2 regions of the Cellulomonas endometrii genome follow, and region 1 is predicted to be linked to the other one. Evidence: riboswitches for the same ligand, from Rfam matches in the RefSeq annotation. Region 1 holds a riboswitch; the other holds the start of a gene.
The links. A riboswitch is a leader RNA that binds a small molecule or an ion and turns the genes downstream of it on or off. The one in region 1 is predicted to bind thiamine pyrophosphate.
Positions count from the first base shown of each region.

Region 1 (7,096 bases):
CCCGGACGCCAGCTCCAGGAGCCCCCGGCGGTGGTCGGGCGACCCGACGGGGCCGCCGAGGACCGCGGCGAGCTCGACCTCGAGCGGCAGCCAGCACCCGCGCGCCAGCAGCTCCGGCCCGGCCTCGGCCGCGACGTCGCGCGCGGGGCCGTCGTGCGTCACCCGCCCCGCCCGGTCCAGCACGACCCAGCGCCCGGGCAGCGCCGCGAGCCCGGCGTCCCCCGCGAGCTCGTCCAGCCGGTGCTCGACCAGGACGCACGCCGCCCCGGTCGCGTCCCGCACCGAGGGCAGGGCGTCCCGCACCGCCGCGACGCCGTCGCCGTCCAGCATCGAGGTCGGCTCGTCCAGCAGGAGGAGGCGCGGCCGGGCGACCACCGCGGCGGCGAGCGCGACGCGCTGCAGCTCGCCGCCCGAGAGCGCGTCCGTCCGCCGCCCGAGCAGGTGCGTGGCCCCCGTCGCGCCCAGGGCGGCGCCCACGGCGGGGCCCATGCCCGCGGGGTCCGCCCCGAGGTTCTCCAGCGGGAACGCGACCTCGTCCGCCACCTCGGTCAGGCACACGCCGGTCTCCGGGTCCTGGGCCAGCACGCCGACCACGTCCGCGAGGCCCGCCACACCGTGGTCGGCGACCGCGCGGCCCGCGACCTGGACGGTGCCGGTGACCCGGGCCGGCACGGCGTGCGGGACGGCGCCGTGCAGGCAGCGCAGCAGCGTCGACTTGCCGGAGCCGGACGGTCCGAGCAGCAGGACCTGCTCCCCCGGTGCGAGCCGCAGGTCGACCGGCCCGATCCCGTCGCCACCGGGGAACACCGCCTCCAGGCCACGCGCGACGAGCACGTCCGCCCCCGGGGCGGGTTCAGCCGGCACGACGCGCCGCCACGGGCGCGCCGTCGGCCGCCGCCCGCCCGATCGCGAAGCCGTCCAGCACGCCGGTGCGGTGCAGCGCGTCGACGACCACCCGCGCCAGCAGGCCCCCGAGCAGCACGCCCGACGCGGCCTGGAGCACGAAGCGCAGCAGCAGCACGTCCTGCCCGTACCAGCCGAACCGGAACGCCGACCACGCGAACACCAGGCTCGCCCCGAGCAGCCCCGACACGGCGAACCGCGCCCAGCCGAACCGGCGGTAGCGGCCGAGCGCGAACGGGATCTCGCTCCCCAGGCCCTGGAGCAGGGCGGCGACGACCAGCAGCGGCCCCACCGGGGACCCGAGGAAGACCACCTCGACGACCGACGCCAGCACCTCCGCGAGGACCCCGACCCCGGGGCGGCGGATGATCGCGAGCGCGATCGGCGCGACGAGCAGCCAGCCGCCCAGCAGCACGTGCTGCGCGAGGTCGCCGGCCGGACCCATGAGCACGGCGAGGCCGTTCCACGCCTGCACCAGCGCCCAGTACAGGAAGCCGAAGACGACCCCGAGCACGACCATCAGCACGATGTCCTTGGTCGCGAGCGGCCTGCGCCGCGCCCCCGGCTCAGCCACGGGTCCGGGACGGGCTGTTGAGGGACAGGGTCACGTGGCTGGTCACGTGCTGCACGCCGCGCCCGACCCGGGCCCACGCGCCGACGACCGTCTCGACCACCGCGCCGACGTCGCCCTCCAGCCGGGTCACGAAGTGCTCGGAGCCGCGGAACGTCCCCGCGACCCGGGCGAGCTCGATCGCCGCCTCGATGTCGCGCATGTGGTCGGGCACGACCCCCGCCCGCACGTCGTCCACCAGCGGGTAGAGGGCCCACTCGGCGACGGCCACCCGACCGGTCCGGCGCCCGGGCGGCAGGTCGACCGGGCGGGGCCCCGCGCCGCCGGGCAGCTCGCAGCGGACCTCGCCGGGGCAGCCGCGGGACAGGTGCAGCGTCACCGCGGCGTGCTCCCCGGTGGCGGCCACAGCGTCCACGAGGTCGGTCAGGTAGCGCAGCAGGTCCGCCTCGTGGCCGCCGACGTACGTGCTGACGTCGCCCGTCGCCACGACCAGGCCGCTGCGGTCGACCCCGGCGAGCACGGAGAGGAGCACGTCCGCGTAGTCGTCCGCCATCACGGCCACCGTCACGCGCGCCCCCACGCCGAAGCGCAGCGGGTCGGCCGTGAGGTCCTCTGGCTCGTCGGTCCGCGGGTGCGGGGCGGTGCGGGTCCCGGTCATCGTCGTCCTCCTGCGCTGGTCGGTCTCAGCACGGGAGGGCGCACGGACGGGAGTCCGGCGTCCTGCGATGTCGCTCCCTGCGCTGGCATGACCCAGATCAGGTTCTACGGTCGGAGTTCGAGTACTCCCTCTCAGCCCGGCTCACCGGACTCCCGTGCTGCTCGGAACGCTAGCAGCAGGTCCCGGGGTGCCACACCGTCCTAGGGTGGGGCCGTGAGCCGGTCGAAGCAGTCGCCCTCGGGGACGCCCGCCCTCGCGGCCCTCGCCGCGGCCGGCGTCCCGCACACCGCCCACCCGTACGAGCACGACCCGCGCAGCACCGTCGGCTACGGCCTGGAGGCGGCCGAGGTGCTGGGCGTCGAGCCCGAACGGGTCTTCAAGACGCTGATGGCGTCGGTCGACGGCGAGCTCACCGTGGCGGTCGTCCCGGTCACCGGGAAGCTGGACCTCAAGGCGCTCGCGCAGGCGGCGGGCGGCAAGAAGGCCGTGATGGCCGACCCCGCCGCGGCCGAGCGCGCCACCGGGTACGTGGTCGGCGGGATCTCCCCGCTCGGGCAGAGGACGCCGCACCCGACCGTCGTGGACGAGACGGTCTTGCTGTTCGACACGGTGCTGGTCTCCGGCGGCCGGCGCGGGCTGGACGTCGAGCTCGCGCCCGACGACCTGGTCCGGCTCACCTCCGCGACCGTGGCGGCCGTCGCCCGGGACTGAGCCCGGGCGACTGCCGCCACACGTCATCGCGAGCTGCGCGCGAGCGTCCGCACCCCGACCAGCAGCCCGAGGGCCGCGGTCAGCACCGCCGCGACCGCGCCCCACAGCACCGTGCTCGACACCACGTCCCCGGCGAACAGCGCGCGCTCCGCGTCCACCACGTACCGCAGCGGGTTGAGGTCCGCCGCGACCTGCATCCACCGCGGGCCGGTCTCCAGCGGCAGCAGCATCCCGGACAGGATGAGCAGCGGGAACAGCAGCGTCTGCTGCACGACCCAGAACATCCAGTCCTGCTTCCGGACCGCGATGGCGAGCGCGTAGGACAGCGAGCCGATGCCGACGCCGAACACCGCGAGCACCAGCAGCCCGGTCAGCGCGCCCACCGGGTCGAACGTGAACCCGAACGGCAGCATCACGGCCAGCACCACCACGGACTGCGCGACGATCGGGACCATCTCCTTCCAGGAGCGCCCGACGAGCTGCGCGGACCGGGCCAGCGGCGTGACGAGCAGCCGCTCGTGCGCGCCGGTCTGCATCTCGAACAGCAGGTTCGCCCCGGTGGTCGAGGTGCCGAACAGCGTGGTCATCACGAGGATGCCGGGCACGAACCACGCCCACACGTCACCCCCGGGCAGCCCCGCGCCGACCGAACCGGCGAGCAGCGGCCCGAACAGCGCCAGGAACACGACCGGCTGGATCAGCCCGAACACCACCGAGAACGGGTCCCGGAGCGTCGGCATCAGCTCGCGCGTCATCACGAGCCACGCGTCTCCCCACCAGGACCGCGACGCCTCGCGCGCGGGCAGGGTCTCGGTCACGGGTGTCGGCGTCGTCGCGGTCATGCCGCCACCTCCACGGGCTCGCCCGGCCGCGCAGCGCCCTCTTCGCGCAGGCTGCGGCCGGTCAGGGACAGGAACACGTCATCGAGCGTGGGCTGGTGCCCCTCGGCGCGGGCGACGCGGATGCCGCGCGCGGCGGCCTCGGTCAGGACGGCGGGCAGGGCGGTCGGGGCGTCGGCGACGCGCGCCTGGACCGCGAGGCCGTCGACGCGGACGTCGCGGGCGCCGTCGGCCCGGGCCAGCACCGCGGCGAGCGCGGGGGCGTCGACCGGGTCGGCGACGGCGAGCGCGAGCCGGTCGCCGGCGAGGGTGTGCTTGAGCGCGGCGGCGGTGTCGTCGGCGATCACCTGCCCGTCGTCGACGACGACCACCCGCTCGGCCATCGAGTCGGCCTCGTCGAGGTAGTGCGTCGTCAGGACGACGGTCATGTCGTGCGCCGCGCGCAGCCGCAGGATGTGCTCCCACAGGTTGGCGCGGTTGTGCGGGTCGAGGCCCGTCGACGGCTCGTCGAGGAACAGCAGCCGCGGCGCGTGCACGAGGCCCAGCGCGACGTCGAGGCGCCGGCGCTGGCCGCCGGACAGGTCCGAGACCTTCCGGCGCGCGAGCGGCTCGAGGTCCAGCTGGGCCATGAGCTCGGCGGCCCGGCGCCGGGCGTCGCGCCGGTCGAGCCCGTAGACGACGCCCTGGACCACGAGCTCGTCGAGCGCCCGCTGGGCGTGGCCGGCGCCGTTGCCCTGCCCGACGTACCCGATGCGCCGCCGCACGGCCGCGGGCTGCTCCCGGATGTCCGCGCCGGCGACGCGCGCGGTCCCGGCCGTGGGGGCGATCAGCGTGGTGAGCATCCGGATGGTGGTGGTCTTGCCGGCCACGTTCGGGCCGAGGACGGCCACGAGCTCGCCGGGCGCGATGTCCAGGTCGATGCCCCGCACCGCGTGCACCGTCTCGCCCTTGCCGCCCGCGAAGTCCTTGGTCAGTCCGCTGGTGTGGATCACAGCGCCTCCCTCAGTCAGGTCTGTGTCGGTGGAGATCCCCACCCTGCTCCGGGTAGCGGTCAGATCCTGTCCGCTACCGGGTGCAGACTTCGGGACATGTCGACCCACCTCGGCACCGAGCCCGCGACACCGTCGTCGCGCCTGCTGACTCTGCTCTCGCTGCTCCAGACCCGCCGGGACTGGCCCGGGGACGTCCTGGCGGACCGCCTCGGGGTCAGCCCGCGGACCGTCCGGCGTGACGTCGACCGGCTGCGCGTCCTCGGCTACCCCGTGCACGCCACCAAGGGGCCGGAGGGCGGGTACCGGCTGGCCGCCGGCACCGCGATGCCGCCGCTCATGCTGGACGACGAGCAGGTGGTGGCCCTCACGGTCGCGCTGCAGGTGGCCAGCACCGGGGTCGACGGGCTGGACGACGCCGCTGCCCGCGCCCTGGCGACGCTCCGCCAGGTGCTGCCCGCGCGCCTGCGCGCGCGCGTCGAGGGGCTGGAGCTCACCGCGGTGCGCCGCCCGGAGGGGCCGGCCGAGGAGCGCGTCGACACCGAGACGCTCATGGCCATCGGGGCGGCCATCCGGGCCCGCGAGGTGCTGCGGTTCGACTACCGGGCACCGGACGACGGCACCGGCCGCCCCGCCGACCCCGCGCCGCGCCGCGCGGAGCCCCACCACCTCGCGACGCGCGGGCGGCGCTGGTACCTCGTGGCGTGGGACCTCGACCGCGCCGACTGGCGCACGTTCCGCGTGGACCGGGTGCGGCCGCGCACGCCGACCGGGCCCAGGTTCGAGCGCCGGAGGCTGCCCGCCCCGGACGTCGCCGCGTACCTGCAGCGGCAGTTCTCCGGGGTCGCGCTCCCCTGCCGGGGCGAGGCCGTGCTCGAGGCCCCGGCCTCGGTGGTCGCCCGGTGGGCCGGCCCCACGGACGTCGTCGAGCCCATCGACGCGCACCGCTGCCGGATCGTCTCCGGCTCGTGGTCCTGGGGCGGGCTGGCCGCCTCCCTGGGGATGTTCGACGTGCCGCTGACCGTGGTCGGCCCGCCGGAGCTCCGGGCGGCGGCGCGGGAGCTGGCCGGGCGGTACGCGGCGGCCTCCGGCGCGGGCGCCGCCACCGGTTAGGGTCGGGCACATGACCTCGGGGGCGACGGGCGTGGCGGAGCGGCTCGCGCGCGTCCGCGCCCGGATCGCCGCCGCCGAGGCGGCCGCCGGCCGGCAGCCCGGGTCGGTGCGGCTGCTGCTGGCGACCAAGACCCTCGACGCCCCGACGGTCCGGTCGGCCGTGCTGGCGGACCTGGCGGCGACCGCGACCACCGCGGGCCCGGCGCGGCGCGCGCTGATCGGCGAGAACCGGGTGCAGGAGCTCGTCGCCAAGGCCCCCGACCTGGCCGACCTCGCGCCGGAGCTGCACGTGATCGGGCCGCTGCAGTCCAACAAGGTGAACGCTGCGCTGCGCTGGGCGACCTGCGTGCAGAGCGTCGACTCCGCCGCGCTGGCCGAGCGCCTGGCCCGCCGCTGCGCCGACACGGACCGGAGCCTGGACGTGCTCGTGCAGGTCAACGTCTCGGCGGAACCGACCAAGCACGGGGTGGCGCCGACGGACGCGCTGGACGTGGTCCGCGCGGTCGCCGGGCTGGACCGGCTGCGGCTGCGCGGCTTCATGACGGTCGGCGCGAACACCACCGACGACCGCGAGGTCCGCGCCGGCTACGCCGCGCTGCGCGACCTGCGGGACAAGGTCGCGCACTCCGGCGAGCCGGGGACCGCCGACGCCCTGGAGCTGTCGATGGGGATGAGCAGGGACCTGGAGGCGGCCGTCGCCGAGGGGGCCACGATCGTCCGCGTCGGGACGGCGGTGTTCGGGGCCCGGCCCGCGGCGGCCGCGACCCCCGGGGCGCCGGCGTGACCGACGACCGCCGGTTCCCCCGCTCGGTCTACGGCCGCGGCGACGAGCCGGACGCCCGGTTCTCGCTGGCCAACGAGCGGACGTTCCTCGCGTGGCTGCGCACCTCGCTGGCGCTGCTGGCCGGCGGGGTGGCGCTCGAGGCGCTGGAGCTGCCGCTGCACCCCGGCCTGCGCCTCGCCGCCGCGGTGGTCCTCGTCGTGCTCGGGGTGCTCGCACCCGTGCAGGCGTGGGCCGGCTGGGCCCGCTCGGAGCGCGCGATCCGCGAGCGGCGGCCGCTGCCCGCGCCGGTGCTCGCCGGGCCGCTCGCGGCCGGCCTCCTGCTCGCGGGCCTGCTCGTGCTGCTCGGGATGGTGCTGCCCTGAGCGGCGACAGCGCGACCCCGCCCGGGGTCCAGGCGGAGCGGACGACGCTCGCCTGGCACCGGACGGCGCTGTCGCTCGCGGTCGGCGCCCTCGCGGCGGGCCGCGTGCTGGAGCCGGTGACCGGTGCCTGGGTGTGGGCGCTCGCGGTGGCCGGCGCCCTGGTGGC
Region 1 covers NZ_CATKPC010000008.1:11,888-18,983, forward strand. The annotation lists gene QNH85_RS10290 (ABC transporter ATP-binding protein) at 1-864, opposite strand, end outside; gene QNH85_RS10295 (ECF transporter S component) at 854-1,477, opposite strand; gene QNH85_RS10300 (YkoF family thiamine/hydroxymethylpyrimidine-binding protein) at 1,470-2,132, opposite strand; TPP riboswitch at 2,190-2,298, opposite strand; gene ybaK (Cys-tRNA(Pro) deacylase) at 2,346-2,843, shown strand; gene QNH85_RS10310 (ABC transporter permease) at 2,867-3,685, opposite strand; gene QNH85_RS10315 (ATP-binding cassette domain-containing protein) at 3,682-4,674, opposite strand; gene QNH85_RS10320 (helix-turn-helix transcriptional regulator) at 4,771-5,784, shown strand; gene QNH85_RS10325 (YggS family pyridoxal phosphate-dependent enzyme) at 5,795-6,568, shown strand; gene QNH85_RS10330 (YidH family protein) at 6,565-6,930, shown strand; gene QNH85_RS10335 (hypothetical protein) at 7,035-7,096, shown strand, end outside.

Region 2 (7,096 bases), on a different contig from region 1:
CGCCGGCCCCGACGGGCACGACCTCGTACACCTCGGCGTCGTGCCGCTCGCGGGTCAGGCGCCACAGCCAGTACGCGTCGATGACGGCGATCACGGCGTTCATCACCGCGAACGGCCAGATCCCGACGACGGCGTTGTAGGCCGCGGCGATCACCGACCCGGCGAAGTTCATCCAGCGGAACCGCAGGACACGCGCCTGCATCAGCGACACGACGACGAGGGCGGAACCGACCCACCCGATGATCTCCAGCAGCGGCATGGCGCGACCGTACCGGTTCGCGGCACCGCGGCACCCGGGACCTGAATGGGTAGCGACGCTACGAGAACCCGCGGCGGCCCGAATTGCCCTCGACCGTGCCCTCGCGGCGGGCCGACGATGGCCGCATGGCCACCGACGCCCTCCCCTCCGCCGCCACCGCCCGGACGAGCCCGGCCGCGCACCTCGTGCCGCTCCCCGTCCCCGCCGCGCTGGACGCCCCGGACGCCTGGCTGCTGCACGGCATGGTCGAGGCGGCCAACGCGGCGCTGCTCGCGAGCTTCGGGAACCTCGACGAGGCCCGCCTGCCCGGCGAGACCCTGGCGAGCCTCCAGCACCAGGAGTACGAGCAGAAGCTCCGGTTCGTCGCGCTCGACGCGCCGGTGGCCGACGGGCCGCCCGACCCCGCCCGCGTGCTGGGCTACGTCGCGCTGAACCTGCCCCGGCAGGACAACACGCACACGGCGTACGTGCAGGTCGACGTCCGCCCCGAGCACCGGGGCCGGGGCGTGGGGTCCGCGCTGCACGACCTCGCGCTCGCCACCGCCCGGGAGCACGGCCGCACGACGGTCACCGCCGCGACCGACCAGGCGTCCGAGCCGGAGGCGGGGCCGGGCACGGTCGTCCCCGGCACCGGCACCGGGCGGGTGCGCGCCACCGACCCGGGCGTCGCGTTCCTCCTGCACCGCGGGTGGCAGCTCGAGCAGGTGGAGCGGCGCTCGATGCTGGACGTCCCCGTGCCGCCGATCGCCCTCGCCACGCACGCGGACGCCGCCGCCCGCGCGGCCGGCCCCGACTACCGCGTGGTGACGTGGGAGCGGCGCTGCCCCGACGAGTGGGTCGACCACTTCGCCCACCTGCAGACCCGGATGAGCACCGACGTGCCGCTGGGCGGGCTGGACCTGCGGGAGGACGCGTGGGACGCGGCGCGGGTGCGGGCCGCCGAGGAGCAGTACGCGGCGCGCGGGATGACGTACCGGGTGGCCGCGGCGGTGCACGAGCCCACCGGCGCCCTCGTCGCGTACACCGCGCTGGTCAGCCGGCCGGACACCGACGCGTACGTCTACCAGGACGACACCCTGGTGCTGCGGGAGCACCGCGGCCACCGCCTCGGCATGCTGGTGAAGACGGCCAACCTCGCCAGGCTGGCGGAGGTGCAGCCCGGCGCGCGGCGGGTCGGCACGTGGAACGCCGAGGAGAACGCGCACATGCTGGCGATCAACGTCGCCCTGGGCTTCCGGCCGGCCGGCGGGTCCGGGGAGTGGCAGCGGCGCCTGGACTGAGCGCGTCAGCCCCCGACGACCGCCACCGCACCCTCGTCCGCGACCAGGCGCACCGTCGCCCCCGCGTCGGGGACCGCGCCGCCGGCCGGCAGCCCGGCGGTCACCCGCACGTCCTCGGGGTCGAGCACGGCGACGACCTCGACCCGTCCGCGCCGGGTGCGCCGGTCCGCGACGACCGCCGACCGCAGCGGCGCCCCTTGCGGTGCGGGCTCGTCCGCACCGAGCACGCGCCACCCACCGGGGGCGACGGCCAGGGTGCCGGGCACCAGGTCGCCCTCCAGCGCGGCGGCCGACCCCCACCCGGCGGCCGCGAGGAACGTCCGGTACCCCAGGAACTCCGCGACCTCGCGGTCGGCCGGGCGCCGCCACAGCGCCTCGGGGGCGTCGACCTGCAGCAGCCGGCCCGCGGCCATCACGGCCACCCGGTCGGCGACCGTGAACGCCTCGTCCTGGTCGTGCGTGACGAACAGCGCCGTGGTGCCGGTGGCGACGAGGACGCGGCGCAGGTCGTCGGCCAGCCGCTCGCGCAGGGACCGGTCGAGCGCCGACAGCGGCTCGTCGAGCAGGAGCAGCCGCGGGCGGGGCGCGAGCGACCGGGCCAGGGCGACGCGCTGCCGCTCGCCCCCGGACAGCGTCGCGACCGGGCGGTCGCCGTAGCCGGGCAGGCCCACCAGGTCGAGCAGCTCGGCGACCCGGGCGGCGCGGGCCGCGCGGTCGACCCCGGGCAGCCCGTAGGCGACGTTGCCGGCGACGTCGCGGTGCGGGAACAGCTGGCCGTCCTGGAACACCAGCCCGAACCCCCGCCGGTGCACGGGCACGGGCGCCAGGTCCTCCCCCGCCCAGCGCAGGGTCCCGGCGGCGGGCGGCTCGAGGCCGGCGACCGCGCGGAGCAGCGAGGACTTGCCGCAGCCGGACGGCCCGAGCAGCGCGAGCACCTCCCCCGCGGGCACGTCGAGGCTGACCCCGTCGACGGCGACGACGTCGGGCGCCCCGCGGTGCGGCCCGGGGTACCGGACCACGACGTCGCGCACGTGCAGTCCGGTCACAGCTCTCCTCCCACCGGCCCGCGCAACCGCTCCGCGAGCGCCATCACGCCCGCGGTCAGCCCGGCGAGCACCACGCCGGCCGCGAGCGCCATCCCGTAGTTGTCGGCGCCCGGCTGCCCGATCAGCCGGAAGATCACGACCGGCAGCGTCGGCCGGTCCGGGCGGGCCAGGAACGCCGTCGCCCCGAACTCCCCGAGCGACACGGCGAACGCGAACCCGATCGCGAGCCCGACCGACCGGGCCACCAGCGCGCCGTCGACGGTCGCGAGCACCCGGGCGGGCCCGGCGCCGAGCGTCCCGGCCGCCTCGCGCAACCGAGGGTCGATCGCGCGGAGCACCGGCAGCACGGTCCGCACGACCAACGGCACGGCGACGACGGCCTGCACGACCGGGACGAGCACGCCGCTGGTCCGCAGGTCGGTGGCGATGCCGAACGGGTGGCCCAGCGTCAGCAGCGCGCCGAACCCGACGGTCACGGCCGACACCCCGAGCGGCAGCATGAACACCCCGTCGAGCACCCCCACGGCACGGCGGGCCGCCGGCCGGCGGGGGCGTCGGGACACGACCAGCGCGACCAGGCAGCCCACGACCAGGGCGATCAGGGCGGCGTCGACGGCCGCGCGCAGCGAGTTCGCCAGCGCCTCCCACACCGTCACGGTGAGCGCGTTGCGCCCGCCGGTCGTCCCGAGCGCCCGGTAGTGGTCGAGGCCCCAGCCGTCCGGGGTGCGCAACGACCCGGCGACCAGGTTCCCGAGCGGCAGGGCCAGCAGCACGAGCACGACGGCGGTGACGGCGCCGGGCAGCGGGTGCGGGCGCCCACCGGCGGCGGCCGCGGTCTCCACCAGGGACAGCGCGCGCTCGCGCCGGGCCCGGGCGCGTCCGGCGAGGGCCAGCGCCCCCGCCACGACGACCACCTGCACCACGGACAGCACCGCGGCGGCGCGCAGGTCGAGGAACTGCGTCGTCTGGATCCAGATCTCCGTCTCCACCGTCCCGAACCGCATGCCGCCCAGCACCAGCACGGTGCCGAACGCCGTGGCGCAGAACAGGAACACCAGCGAGGCGGCCGAGGCGATCGCCGGGGCCAGCGCGGGCAGCGTCACGGTGCAGAACGCCCGCGCGGGCGACGCGCCCAGCGACCGGGCCGCCTGCTCCGGGCGCCGGTCCAGCCGCTCCCACATGCCGCCGACCGTGCGGACGACGACCGCGTAGTTGAAGAACACCAGGGCGGCGACGATGGCGGCGAACGTCCCGTCCAGGTGCAGGAACCCGAGCGGGCCGTTCTCCCGCAGCAGGGCGCGGAACGCGACGCCCACCACGACGGTGGGCAGCACGAACGGCACGGTGACGAACGCCCGCAGCACCCCGCGGCCCGGGAACCGGCACCGGTAGAGCACGTAGGCCCCCGGGACGCCGAGCAGCACGGACAGCACCGTGCCGATCGCGCCCTGGGCGAGGGTCAGGCCGACGATGCGCCAGGTGCGGGGCCGGGCGAACACCTCCGCGAAACCGGACAGGTCGAGCGACCCGTCGACCACGAAGCCCCGCGCGACCAGCGTCACCACCGGCCACGCGAAGAACACCCCGAGGAACACGAGCGGCACCGCTCCGGCGAGCGTCCACAGCACCGTGCGGCCGACGACCCAGCCCCGGGCCGGGGGGCGGAGCGGCGGGAGGTCCGGGACCCGCGGGCGCGCGGACGTCCCCGGCCGGCCGGAGCCGGTCGGGGACGGTCGCGTCGTCGTGCTCATCCGCCGGGTCCGGTCAGCCGGTGACCAGGTCGGTCCACTCGCGGACCCAGGCGTCCCGGTTCGCGGCGATCTCGGCCGGCGCCACCTCGTGCGGCGCGTCGGACAGGGGCGCCCACTGCTCCCACTCCTGCGGCAGCTCGACCGCGGAGCTGACCGGGTACATGTACATGGAGCCGGGGATGTCCGCCTGGACCTCGTCCGAGAGCAGCCAGTCGATCAGCCGCTGCGCGCCCTCGGGGTTCTGCGCCCCGGCGAGGACGCCCGCGTACTCGACCTGGCGGAAGCACGTGTCGAGGAGCGCGCCCGTGGTCGGCTCGCCGCCGCCCTCCGGGATCGTCTCGGGCGGGGAGGAGGCGTAGGACAGCGCGATGGGCCGCGGGCCGCCGCCCCCGCCGCCGGAGAAGTCCGTGTAGTACGCGTCGGACCAGCCCTCGGCGACCTTCAGCCCGTTGGCCGTCAGGTCCGTCCAGTACTGCTGCCACCCGTCCTCGCCGAACGCGCCGACGGTCGCCAGCAGGAAGGCCAGGCCCGGGCTGCTCGTCGCGGCGTTGGTGACCACCGTGAGGTCCCGGTACCGCGGGTCCGTCAGGTCCTCGAGCGTCGTCGGCTCGGGGATCCCCTGGGCGGTGAACCAGGCGTGGTCCACGTTGAGGCACACGTCGCCCTTGTCGATCGCGGTCAGCGAGCCGGAGTCGTCGGGCGCGAGCGCCGCGGCGTCCTCGGCCGCGGGGACCTGCGACGTGTACGGCTCCAGGACGCCCTCCTCGATCGCCCGCGACGCGAAGGTGGTGTCGATGCCGTACACGGCGTCGCCCAGCGGGGCGTCCTTGGTGAGGATCAGCTGGTTGACCAGCGCCCCGCCGTCACCGGGCGCGACCTGCTGCACGGTGAGGCCGGACTCCTGCTCGAACTGCTCCAGCAGGCCGTCGCTCACGTGGAACGAGTCGTGCGTGACGAGCGTGACGGTCCCGGCGCCCTCGGACGCGTCGCCCGAGGCCTCCGGGTCCGACCCGCCGCCCGTGACGGAGCACGCGGTCAGCGCGAGGGCCGTCGCCGCGAGGGCGGCCGAGGCCGCGGTGGTGCGCCGGGACGTCCGGCGGTGTGCGCGCGTGCGCGCCATGGTGTCCTCCTCGAGAAGCAGGAGGGGGTCGCCGCGCGACATCGCGCCACGGTCGTGGCACGACGGCACGAGGCGACTGAGATCCCGACTCCCTACGCCGGTGCGAACCGGATCAGGTGCGAGGGTCTGCGGTCCGTCCGCACTCTCAGCGTCGGTCGGGCGCCACCTCGCGGTGGCGGTCCGGGACGCTCCCCTGTCGTTCGCAGGCGAGAGTACACCGCCCGCGCGCACCCGGTCCGGGGCGACCGCCGGGCGGCCCTGACCTGCGGCGCGGCAGCCGCGGCGCTAGCGTGGGGCGAGCACCCGCCGGACGGCAGCCGCCGTCCGCGCGTCCGCGCACAGCCCGACGCAGGAGGTCCCGTGGCCGACGAAGAGACCCAGTCCACCCTCGCGAAGGTCACCGGCCTGATCGTGGCCGGCGCCGTGGCCTGGATCGCCAGCAAGGCGGTCGACACCGCCTGGAAGGCCGCGGTCGGGCACAAGCCGCCGAAGCCCGAGGACGACGCCCCGGACATCCGGATCGGCGAGGTCGTGGCCGCGTCCGCGATCACCGCCGCTGCCGTGACCATCGCGCGGGTGTTCGCCACCCGCGGGACCAAGAAGTTCGTCCAGCGCGTCGACAAGAACCGCCGCCTGCCCCAGCACTGACCGGCCGCGCCGGCACCCAGCCCGCGCGGCCCGAGGTCAGCGGCCGTCGGCGTCCCGGCGGTGGTCCGACTCGCCGTCGCTGTCCCCCGTGTGCGACCCGGCGCGTTCCTGCGCCGCGGTCAGCTCGTCCACGACCAGCAGGTCCCGGCGGACCTTGCCCGTCCGGAACCCGGCGCGTCCGACGAGGTGCGCCGCGACGGGCGCCGTCAGCATCTGGAACAGCGCGACGAGGACGAGCGCCCACACGGCGCTGCCGGAGCGCAGCCGCAGCGAGAGCCCGATCAGCACGAGCACCAGCCCCAGCACCTGCGGCTTGGTGCCCGCGTGCATCCGCGACAGCAGGTCGGGGAACCGCAGCACGCCCACGCCGGCGGCGAACGCGAGCAGCGCCCCGCCGATGAGGCACACGGCGGCGGCCACGTCGGCGACGGCGTCCCAGCTCATCGGGTCCCTCCCTGGTCGCGGTGGTGGCGGTCGCCCCGCACCTGGTCGTCCTCGGCCCCGTGCATCCCGGCGTCCCGCGCGGCGGCGTCGTCCCGGTCGTCCTCGCGGGCGACGGCCTCGCCGGCGTCGTCCTTGCGGGCGACCGACCGCTCCTCGTCGTCGCGCCCGCCGTCCTCGCCGACGGCGTCGTGCTCCGCCCGGGCCTCGTGGGCCTCGCGGGCGGGCGGCGGCGCCTCCACGGGCGACGCGTCGGCCTCCCGGGCGCGGCGGGCGCGGCGCTGGGCCTGGGCCTCCTCCTCGGCGCGGATCCGCTCGGCCTCCTCCTGGGCGATCTCCTCACGGGAGCGGACCCGGCCCTCGCCGGCGGGCTCGACGGACGCGAAGCGGGAGATCGTCACCGACCCGACGAAGCCGACCAGGGACAGCACCACGAGGATCGGGACCACGTCCGTGCGCCGCTCGACCGACGCGTACAGCGCCAGCGCCCCGACCACGACGGTGACGAGGATGTCCAGCGCGACGGTCCGGTCCAGCATCGACGGCCCGCG
Region 2 covers NZ_CATKPC010000002.1:155,926-163,021, reverse strand. The annotation lists gene QNH85_RS03210 (hypothetical protein) at 1-259, opposite strand, end outside; gene QNH85_RS03205 (GNAT family N-acetyltransferase) at 385-1,539, shown strand; gene QNH85_RS03200 (ABC transporter ATP-binding protein) at 1,545-2,585, opposite strand; gene QNH85_RS03195 (ABC transporter permease) at 2,582-4,336, opposite strand; gene QNH85_RS03190 (thiamine ABC transporter substrate-binding protein) at 4,350-5,456, opposite strand; TPP riboswitch at 5,529-5,661, opposite strand; gene QNH85_RS03185 (DUF4235 domain-containing protein) at 5,817-6,104, shown strand; gene mnhG (monovalent cation/H(+) antiporter subunit G) at 6,141-6,548, opposite strand; gene QNH85_RS03175 (MrpF/PhaF family protein) at 6,545-7,096, opposite strand, start outside.
Region 2: it holds a riboswitch for thiamine pyrophosphate, as region 1 does, so the genes downstream of both, QNH85_RS03190 (thiamine ABC transporter substrate-binding protein) here and QNH85_RS10300 (YkoF family thiamine/hydroxymethylpyrimidine-binding protein) in region 1, are expected to answer to the same signal.